Regions from separate parts of the Azospira restricta genome, predicted to be linked through region 2. Evidence: riboswitches for the same ligand, from Rfam matches in the RefSeq annotation. Region 2 holds a riboswitch; the other holds the start of a gene.
What was found. A riboswitch is a leader RNA that binds a small molecule or an ion and turns the genes downstream of it on or off. The one in region 2 is predicted to bind cyclic di-GMP.
Positions count from the first base shown of each region.

Region 1 (6,873 bases), 1.4 Mb from region 2:
TCGGTGCGCTGGTTGGTCTGCGGCGCGATGAACTGGTTGATCAGGTAGCCCTCGGAGCCCATGATCTCGACGCCGTCGTAGCCGGCCTTCTGCGCCAGCCGCGCGCAGCGCGCGTAGTCGGCGATGGTCTTCCTGATGCCCCAGTTCGACAGCGCGCGCGGCGTGAAGCGGTTGATCGGCGCGCGCAATTTCGACGCCGAGACGCACAGCGGGTGGTAGCCGTAGCGGCCGGTGTGCAGGATCTGCAGCGCGATCTTGCCGCCTTCCTTGTGCACGGCGTCGGTGACGATGCGGTGCCTGGCGACCTGCCACGGGAACGAGAACTGCGAGGCGTGCGGGTAGGCGCGGCCGGAGAGGTTCGGCGAGTAGCCGCCGGTGACGATCAGCCCGGCGCCGCCGCGGGCGCGCTCGGCGTAGAACGCCGCCATGCGCTCGAAGCCGTTCTTCTCCTCCTCCAGCCCGGTGTGCATCGAGCCCATCAGCGTGCGGTTTTTCAGCGTCGTGAAGCCGAGGTCGAGCGGGGCGAGCAGGTGCGGGTAGGGCGTTGGGTTCTGGGTCGTCATCGGCTGGTCTCCGGAGTGATTGATTAATTATTAAGCAAGCAAGCGCTTGGTTATTATGTTCCCGGGCAAAAAAAACGGCAAGCCCTTCCGTCACGATGGCTTGCCGAGAGTGCCGAAGAGCACCCGATGCAAAAAGATCTAGGCTGCGCCCAGGGACTGCATGACGCCGTCGATGGCCCTGCCGAAGACGGATTCCTCGGTGACGACGCGGGCAGCGCCGTCGCGCAGCTGGCGGGCGAGGGCCTCGGGCGAGATCGAGATCGCCCGGGCGGCGCGATGGTTCGAGAAGACCAGGATGCCCTTGTGCGGGCTGACCCAGTTCAGCCGCTCGCGGGCGATCCTGCCGTCGCTGTCGATGAAGTCGACCCAGTCGCCGCGTTTCAGCGCGCGCACCTGCGCGAGCGCCTCGCGGTCGCGCACGCGGCGCATCGGTGCGGCACCGACCAGGATCACATCCTCGATCGTGACGCCGTCCTCGACGTGACGGGTGACCAGCAGGTCGCCTTCGCCCGCTGCCGGCGTCGTCCCGGCTCCGGCCTGGCTGTCGCCGTCGGCCGGTGCGCCCTTTAGCGCTGCAGCGTGCAGTTCGACCAGCGCGTCGAAGAAGGCGGCGCGCGCCTCGCCGTCGATGCCGGCGGCGCTGAGGCCGGCCTTGATCCGCGCCAGCAGCATCGGCAGTCCGCTGATCAGGCGCATGCGTTCGTCGCTCGCCGCCTTCGCGGCGACGCTCCACACCAGCTGCTCGGCCACCTCGACGCTTTCCTGCCACGGCGCCGCGTCCGCCGGGTGGAGCAGCGCCTTCTGGCGCAGCACCGCCGCCCAGTGCGTCGCAAGGAAGTCGCGCACGACGTCCGGCTGCGGCCGCTCGAGGATCGGCTGCAAGGCCTGCCGCGCCCGTTCGCCGGCGGCCTCTTCGGCTTCGCGTCGCGCCGCGGCCTCGGCGGCGACGGACAGCGTCTCGGCTTCCTTTTCCTCGCGGGCGGTAACGAAGGCTTCGAGTTCGCCGATCGCCGCGCTGAAGATTTCGACGTTGGTTTCGAACTCCCGCTGGATGCGGCCGACCAGCTCGGCGAGGCGGACCTGGAAGGGATCGTCGGCGCCGGCGCCCGACCCCCAGTGCAGCGCGACGCCGGTGATGCCGTCGAGGAAGCGGCGCGCCGGATGCTGGCGGTTGGCGAAGAAGCTATGGTCCAGCATCGCCACCTTGAGCACCGGGATCTGCAGCTGGCCGACGAGCATCTTCACCGTGTCCGGCAGGTCGGCGTCGTTGAAGATGAAGTCGAAGAGCATGGCGACGATGTCGATCGTCACCGACTCCAGCGGACTGACCTGTTGCGCCGCCGCCGAATCGCGGAGCGCGCGGACCTGATTCATCGCGATGCCGGCGGTCGGCTGCCAATCGACGTGCTGCGCCTCGTTGAGCGAGGCGAGAAAGGCGTGGCTGATGCTCGCCGGGCTGGCGGCGACGCTGCTAGCAGGCAGCGCCGCCGCGTCGGCGACCGGCAGTGCGCGCAGCAGGCCGGGCCCGCCGCGGACGGCGGCCAGCCGTTGCAGCGCGCCGAGGATGTCGCCGGCGCCCTCGGGCAGTTCGGCCGCCGCTGACTTTGCCGCCGTTGCCGGCGGGCGGCGCCGATAGCTGCGCTTCAGGTCGGGGAGGATGTTGCGCTCGGCGAGGTAGTCGTTGATGCCGCGATAGATGCCGGGCAGTGCCTGGTGCAGGTGGCGCTCGACGCGGCGGGCGAGCAGCAGGCGGTCCCTGGCATCGAGTCCGAGCGCGGCGCCGGCGTCGAGCAGCGCCTGGCAGATCGGCTGCGGCGCGAGCGGATTGTCGCCGTCGCGCGGCTCGTCGTGCCCGAGCAGGGCGGCTATCCTCCGCTCGAGCGGGTACAGTTCGGCATCGCAGGTTTCTGTCAGCTGTGCGGCGAATTCGCGCAGCACGATGCGTTCCGCCAACTCGTCGTCCTCGATCAGTTGCAAGCCGTCGAAGTCCGGCACCTCGAGCGCGCCGGCCGCGCCGCCGGCCGCGTTGCCGTCCTGCTCGGCGAGGGCGTGGCGAAACGCCTCGATGAAGCGCGTCCAGTCGCGTTCGAGGTCGTGGCGCAGGTCGAGGTAGCGGGTTTGCAGGTGGCGGTCGCGGGTGCCGTCGGCGAGGACGAACAACTCTTCGACGATCTCCGTCCGGATTCCGGCGAGCCAGTTGCACAGGCCATCGCCGAGCTGCTCGCCGCATTCGGCGACGAGGCGCGGCCCGGGGCTGCGCTCGCGCCCGCCGGCGTTGATCGAAACGATCTTGGTCGCGGATGAAGTGCTCATGCCTCCCCCTAGGCGCTGTTCTTGTCCGATGCGTCCGTTGGCTGGTCGAAGATGAGCGTCGCCCGGCCAGTCTTCACCCGGTCGACCAGGTCTTCCGGCGCGATCTGGATGGCGCCCTGCCCATGGTGGTTGGAGAAGACCAGAATGCCGCGCTGCGGGCTGATCCAGGTCAGGCGTTCGCGCGTGACGCCGCCGTCGTCGTGACGAAGCTCGACCCAGTCGCCGCGTCGCAGGCGGGCGACCTGTTCGTCGGCGCTTTCCGCACGCGGCGGCGTCTTCGCCGGTGCCGTCTCGATGCGCAGCACGCGCGAGTGGATGTCGATCAGCGCGTCGAAGAAGGGACGCCGGTCCTCGCGCCCGACGTCGATCAGGTCGAGGCCGCGGTTCAGGCGCGCAAGCAGCGCCGGGATCAGCGCGATCAGGCGGAAGCGCTCGTCCTCGCCGGTCTTCGCCGTCAGGCTCCATGCCAGGTCGTCGACGACCGCGAGTGCGTCCAGCCACTGCGGCGAGTTCTCGGCGTGATGTTCGGCGGTGCGTTCGAGGACGTCGATCCAGTGGTCGGCGACGAAATCGCGGACCAGCGGCGGCAGCGGGCGCTCGAGGAAGTTGCGGGCCGCGGCTTCGGCACGCTGCCAGGCGTCGGCATCGGGCGTGCGGCTGCCGGTGTCGCGGACGAATTCGCGCAGCGAATGGTGCAGGATCGCGAAGGCTGTGCCGTTGGGGGCCAGTTCGTCGAGTACGCGTGCCATGCCGCTGGCGAAGAAGGTCGCGAATACCGTCGCGTCGCCGCCGCGTTCGCCGTGTTCCTTGAACAGCGGGGCGATGTCGTTGAGGAGCTGCCGCGCCGGATGCTGCCAGTCGGCGAAGAAGGCAGGCTCGCGCATCGCCATCTGCAGCATCGGCAGCTGCGCGGCGAGCAGCGACTCGCTGGCGGCGTGCGGAATCTGCGGGTCGTCGAGAACGAAGCCGAAGAGCATGTCGACGATGTCGGCGGCGACCTTGTCGAGCTGGCGATTGCCCTGCCGCGGCCAGTCGCCGGCAACGGACGATGCCGTACGCTGGCAGATGAGGTCGTCGAGCGAAGCGATGAACAGCGCGCTCAGCCGCGGGGCGTCGAGCTCTCCCGACGGCTGTGCTGCCGCGCTGCCGGGCACCGTCGGTGCTGCGGCATGCCTGGGCGGCACCACGTGCTCGACGGTGTCGAAGCCGCGGCGCCTGGCCAGCGCCAGGTCGCGCATCGTGCCGAGCAGCTGCGCCGGGTCCGGCGTCTCGCTGCGCGCGCGACCGGCGGCCGGCGGCGGGGTGAAGGGGATTACCTTGCCTTTGCTGTCCTGGGTACCCATGACGGATTCTCCTCGCGCCGGCCCGTGGCAGCGGGGCGTGGCGTGGTCGTGCACAGGGCGCCGGCGGCAGTGGCGTGGCGTACCAGAGGAGAAGCGCAGGGGAGGGCGGGCGTCATCGGCGGCGAGGACGAGCCACGGCGCGATGTCGAAACATCGTGCGGTGCATGCCGGGAGGAGTAGTCGTTGCCCACATCAACCTCGTTTATCTGGTGGTCCCGCTACCGTAGCGAACCGCAGGTTCGCTTTAGGCCGGTGACTTTGCGTCGCCATCTTTCGATGGGTTTGCCCTGTTTCAGAGATCGGCGCGCCACCTGTTGCAGGCGATGCGCAAACCGACCATGGTCTGCCTATGTCCATTATCGGGACGTAGGCAGTGAACTTTATAGCCCGGGGCTCCCGGATTGCAAGATTTATTTCCCCCGCTGGCGGGCGAGCGCCCAGGCGACGTGCTCGCGCACCAGCGGCGAGGGGTGGTCGTCGCGGGCTTCGAGCGCGGCGACGGTCGCCGCTGTGGCCGGCGCGTTGCCGAGGGCGACGGCGAGGTTGCGCAGCCAGCGTTCGTGGCCGATGCGGCGGATCGGGCTGCCCTGCAGGCGCTGCTCGAATTCGGCCTCGCTCCAGGCGAAGAGCTCGGCGAGCGTGGCCGCGTCGAGGCCATGGCGGGGGGCGAAGTCGGGGTCGCCGACGGTCGCGAAGCGGTTCCATGGGCAGACGAGCTGGCAGTCGTCGCAGCCGTAGATGCGGTTGCCGAGCAGCGGCCGCAGCGCCTCGGGGATCGCGCCGTCGAGTTCGATCGTCAGGTAGGAGATGCAGCGCCGCGCGTCGACCTCGTAGGGCGCGACGATCGCCTGCGTCGGGCAGATGTCGAGACAGGCGCGGCAGCTGCCGCAGTGCTCGGCAATAGGTGCGTCCGGCGGCAGCGGCAGGTCGGTGTAGAGCTCGCCGAGGAAATGGTAGGAGCCACCGCGGGTCAGCGACAGCGTGTGCTTGCCGCGCCAGGCGGTGCCGGCCAGGCGGGCGAACTCGACCTCCATCACCGGTGCCGAGTCGGAGAAGGCGCGGTAGTTGAAGTCGGTCCCTTCCGGCAGTTCGCCGCGGATACGGTCGGCCAGCTTCTGCAGGCGGCTGCGGATCGTCTTGTGATAATCGCGGCCGAGCGCGTAGCGCGAGACATAGGCGAGCGCGCCGTCGGCGAGCACCGACGCGGCGTCGGCGGCGTCCGGCCAGTAGGGCAGGCGGGCGGTGACGACGGTCGTCGTGCCGGGGTGCAGCGCGGCCGGGTCGGCACGCAGCGGCGCGTGTTTGGCCATATAATCCATGACCCCGTGGCGGCCCTGTTCGAGCCAGCGCATGAGGCCGGGGACGGCCTCCGACGGGTCGGCGCGGGCAATGCCGACTTCGGCGAAGCCGAGCTCGCGCCCCCAGTCCTTGATGCGTGCCGCCAGTGCGGCCCAGTCCACTGCGGAGTCTTTTTCTTGCATAGCCCCGAGCCTACCATTTCTGCGGATCTTTCCGTGTCCCTGCCGGACGAGGCGGCGAGCGTCGCGTTCGCGGAACGGCTGGCGCCGCGCCTGCGGCCGGGGATGGTGGTGTACCTCGACGGCGACCTCGGCGCCGGCAAGACGACGCTGGTGCGCGCGATGCTGCGCGCCCTCGGCCATGCCGGGCCGGTGAAGAGCCCGACCTATACGCTGGTTGAAGTTTACGTAATTTCGAGCTTATACTGGTATCACTTTGATTTTTATCGTTTCAACCATCCGGAAGAGTTTGTCGATGCAGGTCTGGGCGAGTACTTCCGCAGCGATTCGGTCTGTCTGGTCGAATGGCCCGACAAGGCGGCCGGCTATGTGCCGCCGCCGGACCTCGTCGTCGCCCTCGCCTTCGCCGGGAACGGCCGCCGCGCCGTGCTCTCGCCCCGTTCGCCGGAGGGCCGGCAATGTCTGAGCGACTTCCCGACGGCCGCCGCCGCCAGCTGCTGCGCTTCGCCGGCGGCGCCTCCCTCGTCCTCCTCGTAACGCCGCTGGCGCGGGCGGCGCGCGGCCCGAGCGTGGTCGCCGTGCGCGTCTGGCCGGCGGCCGACTACACCCGCGTGACGCTGGAGACCGACGCCTCGGTGAAGTTCTCGCACTTCACCGTGAAGAATCCGGAGCGGCTGGTGGTCGACCTCGAAGGGGTCGAATTCAACGGCGTGCTCGACGGGCTGTCCGGCAAGATCGCCGCCGACGATCCGTACATCAAGCTGCTGCGCGCCGGCCGCTTCAAGCCAGGCGTTGTGCGCCTGGTGATGGAACTGAAGACCGAGGTGGCGCCGCAGGTCTTCGTGCTGGCGCCGGTCGGCGAATACGGCCACCGGCTGGTGCTCGACGTCTATCCGGCGAACGCGCCGGACCCGCTGCTGGCGCTGCTCGACAAGAAGGAACTGCAGCCGCTGCCGCTCGAGGACAAGCCGGAGGCGCAGCCGCCGGCCGCGGCCGAGCCGCGGCGCCCGGGCAAGCCGGTGGTGGACCGGCTGGTGACGATCACCCTCGATCCCGGCCATGGCGGCGAGGATCCCGGCGCCGTCGGCCGTCGCGGCACGCACGAGAAGGCGGTGACGCTGGCCGTGGCGAAGCGGCTGAAGGCGAAGATCGACGCCGAGCCGAACATGCGCGCGG
Region 1 is NZ_CP064781.1:3,589,710-3,596,582, reverse strand. Features, by position in the region: gene IWH25_RS17115 (NADPH-dependent 2,4-dienoyl-CoA reductase) at 1-563, opposite strand, end outside; gene IWH25_RS17110 (DUF1631 family protein) at 702-2,876, opposite strand; gene IWH25_RS17105 (DUF1631 family protein) at 2,885-4,219, opposite strand; cyclic di-GMP riboswitch class I at 4,425-4,516, opposite strand; gene queG (tRNA epoxyqueuosine(34) reductase QueG) at 4,630-5,700, opposite strand; gene tsaE (tRNA (adenosine(37)-N6)-threonylcarbamoyltransferase complex ATPase subunit type 1 TsaE) at 5,695-6,234, shown strand; gene IWH25_RS17090 (N-acetylmuramoyl-L-alanine amidase) at 6,156-6,873, shown strand, end outside.
Region 1: linked by a shared signal. The riboswitch ahead of IWH25_RS17105 (DUF1631 family protein) and the one ahead of IWH25_RS10775 (hypothetical protein) in region 2 are both predicted to bind cyclic di-GMP.

Region 2 (6,873 bases):
CTGGCCGCGGCCTACGTGAAGATATTTACCGACGGCCTGACGCGGCTCGGCTATCCGGGCGAGGTGCTGCGCGCCGTGCTCGCGCACGACCCCGGCGACCTCGTCGCGGTCGAGTTCACGCCGCTCGCCGCCTTCTCGCAGACGCCGGGGCCGGGTGCCGGCGAGCCGCTGGTGCGCGCATGAGGATCAAGCTCGACGCGATCCGCGAGTGTCTGGAAGGCGTCATTCCCGGCAACATCGCCACCCGCGCCGCCGACGGCACGCCGAACATCGCCTATCTGTCGCAGGCGAAGTATGTCGACAGTGAGCATGTCGCGCTTTCCTACCAGTTTTTCAACACCACGCGCCGCAACATCCTGGCCTTTCCCTATGCGCGGGTGTCGTTGATCAACCCGCTGACCGGCGCCCACTGCCGGCTGTCGCTGCGCTACCTGCGCACCGAGGAGGCGGGACCGCTGTTCGAGAACATGAAGGTGCGGCTCGCCGGCATCGCCTCGCATACCGGCATGAGCGGCGTCTTCCGGCTGCTCGGCGCCGACGTCTATCGTGTGCTCGATATCGAGCAGGTGCCGGGGTACACGCTGCCGGCGCCGCCGCCGCCCTGCAACTTGCTGGCGGCGCTGCGCGCCAGCGCCGAACGCCTGTGCGGCTGCGGCGACCTGGACAGCATGCTGGCCGAGTTCCTCGTCTGCCTGGAGCAATTCTTCGACATCCGCCACGCGATGGTGCTGCTGCTCGACGAAGCCGGCGAGCGCCTGTACACCGTCGCCAGCCGCGGCTACGCCGAGTCCGGCGTCGGCTCCGAGATCGCCGTCGGCGACGGCGTGATCGGCGTCGCTGCGCGCGAGCGGACGCCGATCCGCATCGGCCACTTCACCGCCGAGTACAGCTACGGGCGGGCCATCCGGGAGAGCCTCACGCGGCGCGGGCTGGCGGGGGCGGTCGAGACCGAGATTCCGCTGCCCGGCCTGCCCGAGTCGCGCAGCCAGCTGGCGGTGCCGATCAAGGCCTGCCAGCGCCTGACCGGCGTGCTCTACGTCGAGAGTCCGCAGGACCTGCGTTTCAGCTACGACGACGAGGATGCGCTGGTGGCGCTCGCCGGCCAGCTCGGCGTCGCCATCCGCCTGCTGCAGCAGGGGCAGGAGGGCGCGGAGTGTGCCGAGGGCGGCGACCAGCCCCCCGTGGGCGAAGCCGCGGTGCCGGCCGTGCCGGTGGCGGGTGCGCCGCTGCGCGTCCGCCACTATGCCGAGAACGACAGCGTTTTCCTCGATGGCGACTACCTGATCAAGGGCGTTGCCGGCTCGATCTTCTGGGCGCTGGTGCGCGACTACGACGGGAAGGGACAGCAGCATTTCAGCAACCGCGAACTGCGCCTCGACCCGCGCATCCGCCTGCCGGACATCAGCGACAACCTGGAAGCCCGGCTGATCCTGCTCGCGCGGCGGCTGGTCGAGCGCGCCGCGCCGCTGCGCATCGAGAAGACCGGCCGCGGCCGCTTCCGGCTGCATGTCGAGCGGCCGCTGTCGCTGGTCGAGATCGCCGGCGACGGCAGCTGACGCCGCCTGCCGGCGCGGCCTTCCTTAAATTTCCTTCCGCGTTTCCAGATTCTTCGTCAAGCCGCCGCCGCACGCCGCGCGAGTGGCTGCAGTACAGCGCATCCGGTCGGTGCCGACGACATCGCCGCCGGCGTCCGGCGGCCGCTGCGGCGGCGCGGCGAGCCCGAGGGTAGTGGCGTGATCGCTCCCGCCGCGCAGGGGCGGGGTGTGGGGGGAGGGGGCTCAGTAGGCGCGCCCGGCCGCTGCCAGTTGCGTGGCGGGCGGCGCGCCGGCGATCCGGGTGTCGCCCGGCTGCGGCCAGTCGAGGTGGCGCAGCAGGATCTGCGCGATCTCCCCGTGTTCCGGCACCTGCTGCGTGTATTGCACCGAGCAGTCGGCGCGGCCGCCGCACATCGTGGCTTCGGCGAGCAGGCGCGGGAAGTGGACGTCGTAGGGGTCGGTGTACATCGGGATGCGGATCAGCACCGCCTTGAACGACGAGGGCTTGCTGCGCAGCTCCTGGACGATCCGCGGCAGCTGGGCGGTCGTCTTGCCGGCGGCGGTCGGCGCCGGGTCGGAGTCGAGCAGGCAGTGGATATGCACCTGTTGGTCGTACCAGCAGCGCCAGTGCAGGTTCTGGCGGTCGGCAGCGGGGTCGGCGGCGCGCGCCGGGGCGGTGGCGAGGAGGGAGCAGCCGAGGAATGCCAGGCAAAAGAAAAGGCGCTTGACCATGTTGTCTCTCCACTCTTGTTGTCGTTGTCGCCAGAAACTCCCTGGCGTTTTGCCCGGACAACTGCGGAGAGAGGATCAAGTGCCTTCTCTACCATGTTTCGGTGGCCCCGCTGGCTTGCGAATCGGTTGCTGGTCGATTCCGTCAGCCCGGTAGCTTTGCGCCCCCGCCTTTCGACGGGTTTGCCTTTGTCGTGCAGGCAATGGTTAATCTAGATCAAAGAATTTTCGCTGGCAAGCAGAAAGTGAAAACCTGCGGCGGGCGAAACGGGGATCACCGGAACCTGGCGTCCTTGCCCCAGACGTGGGCCATGCGCACCGGCGTTGTCAGCTTGTCGAAGGTGATCACTTCGTCGATCGCGGAATCGGGCAGGTGCGTCTTGCGGTACGAGGCGACCTCGAGGAACAGCCCGCTCTTGGCGATCACCGCGTGCACCGCCGGCGTGTCCGGGCTTTCGCCGGGGCCGGTGACGACGCCGATTTCGGCGGTCTTCAGCCGCACCAGCGTGCCCACCGGGTAGATGCCGACGATGCGGATCAGCGTTGCGGCGACGGTGACGTCGATCTGCTGCCCCTGCTTCAGGTAGAGGTCGCGCAGCGCCTGGTTCGGCTTGTGCGGGCCGTGGTAGGCGCGGCTGGAGACCATCGCGCCGTAGCGGTCGGCGATGCCGATGATGCGTGCGCCGATCGCGATCGCGTCGCCGGCGAGGCCGTCGGGGTAGCCTGAGCCGTCGCTGTTCTCGTGGTGCTGACGGACGCAGGCGAGCCAGGCGGCGTCGGCGACGCCGAGCCGCTTCAGCCGTTCGGCGCCGTGCGCCGGGTGCTGGCGGATCATCGCCAGCAGCTTGTCGTTGAGCGCGCCGGTGATCGCGTCGACCTTGTCCTGCACCTCGAACATGCCGATGTTCATCGTCAGCGCGGCGCCGATCGTCGCCCGCTGCGCCGCTGCGTCGAGCGCCAGCTCGCGGCCGAGCAGGCAGGCGAGGATGGCGGTGTCGATCGCGTGCTTCACCGTGTAGCCGGTGTCGTGCATCAGCAGGATCGACGACATCGCCAGCGCCGGGTGCAGGTCGCAGGCGGCCTGCACCGAGTCGATCAGCTTCGTCATGCGGCCGGCGAAGTCGAGCGTCTGCTCGGGGCTGTGCGCGCAGATGTGGCCGAGGCTGCGGCGGGCGTCGACCAGATGCTGCATCGCGGTCGGCTTCTCGGCGGCGGCAGCCGGGTCGAGCGGCCGCGCGGACGAGTCGTCGCGCTGCAGGAAGAGGCCTTCGTCGATCAGGCGCTCGAGCGCCATCTGGCTCTGTACCGACTGCCCCTTGCGCAAGAGCAGCACGCCGTCGGCGCCGTAGGCGTCCCATGGCAGCGGCTGGCCGACCTTCAGATCCTGCAGCGTGATGCGCTGTTTCATGATGCCTTGCCTCCCCGGGGGAGCGGGTGGCTGCCCGCTCGGCAAAACATGTCGTCGGCGGCGTGCGGAAAGGGCGACGTCGCGTCGGGAATTCCGCAATCACCCGCCGATTGCCACTCCCGTTTGTTTCATGCTACTTCCGTGTCGCCGAAAATCAAAGCATTTCAACGACTTGCCCGGCGCCCGGGTGGCGGCATGTTTTGCCGTGCTCAGTGCAGGACCAGCCGGAAGCAGGGCAGCGGCGAGATCGCCTCGCCGGTCTCGACCAGGAACATCCCTTGCGTCAGTGCTGCAAGCTTGAGCAGGAGCAGCGGGGACAGTGTGCCGCTGGCGAGCAGTTCGAGTTCTTCGCCGGACTTCATCGCCAGGCTCAACGGTCCGGGGTGGAAGCCATCCGCCTCGTCGTGGCCGACCAGTTCATCGAGGTCGGTGTCGGGGGTGCATTGATGTCGCATGCGCGCCTCCTTGCAGCTTTCACCTTCGTTAACGGCAACGCCGGAAGAAAGCTGAATGGTGATGGGCAAAGCGATGCAAGATGCACGCCAGGTTGCGGGTGCGATGTCGGGGGCGCCCCCCCGTTCCGTCGGGCGCTGTGCCGGGTGCCGCGCTATCGCCAGAGCGACAGCGGCGGGTCGGCGACCACCGCGCGCAGCAGGTCGCCACGGGAAACGAAGCCGACCAGCGCCTGCCGCTCGTCGACGATCGGCACGCCGTCGACGCCGCGTTCGAGCATCACCCGGGCGATGTAGCGGATGTCGGTGAGCGGGTCGGCGGCGACCACCGGCGAGGTCATCACGTCGGCGACGCGCTGCGCCATGACCGCGCCGGCCGTGCCGCGCTCGGGGTCGAGCGCGACGAGCAGGTCGTGCTCGCTGACGATGCCGACCAGGCCGCCATCGCGGCCGAGCACCGGCGCCTGCCGGATGCGGCGCTCGACCAGCAGGCGCCAGGCGCGGGCGACCTCGTCGGCGGCGGCGAGGGCGAGCACCTGCGGCCGCATGATCTGTCGCGCATGCACCAGCGGCCCGCGCTCTTCGTCGATGTGCAGCATGCGGCGATAGGCGGCGGAGGCCGCCCGCCGGCTTTCCGGCAGCACCCGCGCCGCGGCGTCGCCGAGTTCGGCGCCGGCGGTGCCGATCGCATCGACCGCCCGCCGCCGCCCGACCTGGCGCACGTCCGGCAGCTGCTCCAGCCGCCCCGAGAAGATCTGACCGTTGACCCCGTAGATTCCGAACATGCGCCGCACTCCTTGCCTTCAGTCTAGGCAGTCCGGGCGCCGATGGGTAGGGTCCGGCGCCGGCGTGGCGCGGTGCTCAGTCCGGCAGCACCGCGACGTGGCGGACGAAGGTCAGCGACGGGAAGGTGCGCTGCAGCACCTTGCTGTAGAAGTTCGCCATCGTCGCGCCGTCGGCGTAGCGGATCGTCGCCCCGGCGGCGACGTCCAGCCGCGGCGCCGCGAGCCAGCGGCTGCCGCCGTCGGCGGCGACTTCGAGGTAGGTGTATTCGTTGACGTTGATTGCGCTCAGCACCGTGCCCCGGTGCGGCAGTTCGCTCGCGGCCGGCGCCGCCTGCGGCGCCAGCAGCTCGACCGCCTTCGCCGGCGACGGGTGGCCCGGCGGCGGTTCGGCCCGGGCCGGCGCGGCGAGCGCGATGGCTAAGAGCAGCGCGGCGGCGCGCGCGATCATGCCGCGCCGGCCATGCCCATCGCCTCGCCCATGCGCACGGCGCGTGCCGGTGCCCAGTCGGCGTTGAAGGCGAGGGCGTCCTTCGGGAAGAGCATGACGACGGTCGAGCCGAGCAGGAAGCGGCCCATCTCCTCGCCCTGCTGCAGCACGATGCCCTGCTCGTCGTAGCGCCACTCGCGGACGACGCCGGGGCGCGGCGGATTGACCGTGCCGTGCCAGACAGTGGCCATGCTGCCGACGATGGTGGCGCCGACCAGCGTCAGCACGAAGGGGCCGTGCGCCGAGTCGAAGACGCAGACGACGCGTTCGTTGCGCGCGAAGAGTCCGGGCACGCCGCGCGCGGTCGCCGGATTCACCGAGAACAGCTCGCCGGGGACGTGGATCATGCGCAGCAGCCGCCCGGCGCAGGGCATGTGGATGCGGTGGTAGTCGCGCGGGCTGAGGTAGAGCGTGGCGAAGCTGCCGTTCTCGAAGCGTGCGGCGAGTTCGCGGTCGCCGCCGACGAGCGCCGTCGTCGAATAGCGGTGGCCCTTGGCCTGGAAGATCTGGTCGCGCTCGATGGCGCCGAACTGGCTGATCGCGCCGTCGACCGGGCAGACGAAGTCGGCGGCGGCGAGCGCACGCGCGCCGTCCTTCAGCGGCCGCGTGAAGAACTCGTTGAAGCTCTTGTAGGCGGCGACGTCCGGGTTCGCGGCTTCCGCCATGTTCACGCCGTAGCGGCCGACGAACCAGCGGATGGTGCGGGTGGTCAGCGCACCCGCTTCGGCGCCGGCGAGGCGTCCGGCGAGGCGGGTCAGGGCCTGTTTCGGCAGAAGGTATTGGGCGAGGACGGCGAGGCGGTCGGACACGGTAGCGGGGGGAAGTCGAACGACCGGCGATTATACCGGCCCTTGTCCGGGCTAACATTGGGGTCTTTGCTTTCCTTTGTGAAAGGAGTTCGGCGATGCAGGAACGGACGCAACTCTATATCGGCGGGCGCTGGCTGGCGGCGCACGGCAGCGGCAGCATCGCGGTCGATTGTCCGGCCGACGGCAGCGTGCTGGCGACGATACCGGCCGGCGACGCGGCCGACGCGGCGGCGGCGGTGGCCGCGGCGCGCGAGGCGTTTCCGGGCTGGGCGGCGACGCCGGCGGTCGAGCGCGCGGCGCTGCTGAAGCAGGTGCAGGAGGCGATGAAGCTGCGCGGCGACGAGATCGCACGCACCATCTCGTCGGAGATGGGGGCGCCGCTGGCCTTCTCGCAGCGCGTGCAGCTCGCCTCGCCGGCAGCGACCTTCAGCATGTACGCGAAGCTGCTCGCCGATTTTCCGTTCGCCGAGCGCGTCGGCCATTCGCTGGTGCTGCGCGAACCGGTCGGCGTCGTCGCCGCGATCACGCCGTGGAATTACCCGCTGCACCAGATCGCCGCCAAGGTCGCGGCGGCGCTGGCCGCCGGCTGCACGGTGGTGCTCAAACCCTCCGAGGTGGCGCCGCTGAACGCGTTCATCCTCGCCGAGATCTTCGACGACCTCGGCCTG
Region 2 is NZ_CP064781.1:2,186,631-2,193,503, forward strand. Features, by position in the region: gene IWH25_RS10765 (hypothetical protein) at 1-183, shown strand, start outside; gene IWH25_RS10770 (GAF domain-containing protein) at 180-1,556, shown strand; gene IWH25_RS10775 (hypothetical protein) at 1,779-2,267, opposite strand; cyclic di-GMP riboswitch class I at 2,365-2,462, opposite strand; gene IWH25_RS10780 (HD-GYP domain-containing protein) at 2,539-3,672, opposite strand; gene IWH25_RS10785 (hypothetical protein) at 3,882-4,127, opposite strand; gene IWH25_RS10790 (CBS domain-containing protein) at 4,280-4,909, opposite strand; gene IWH25_RS10795 (hypothetical protein) at 4,986-5,357, opposite strand; gene asd (archaetidylserine decarboxylase) at 5,354-6,205, opposite strand; gene IWH25_RS10805 (aldehyde dehydrogenase family protein) at 6,301-6,873, shown strand, end outside.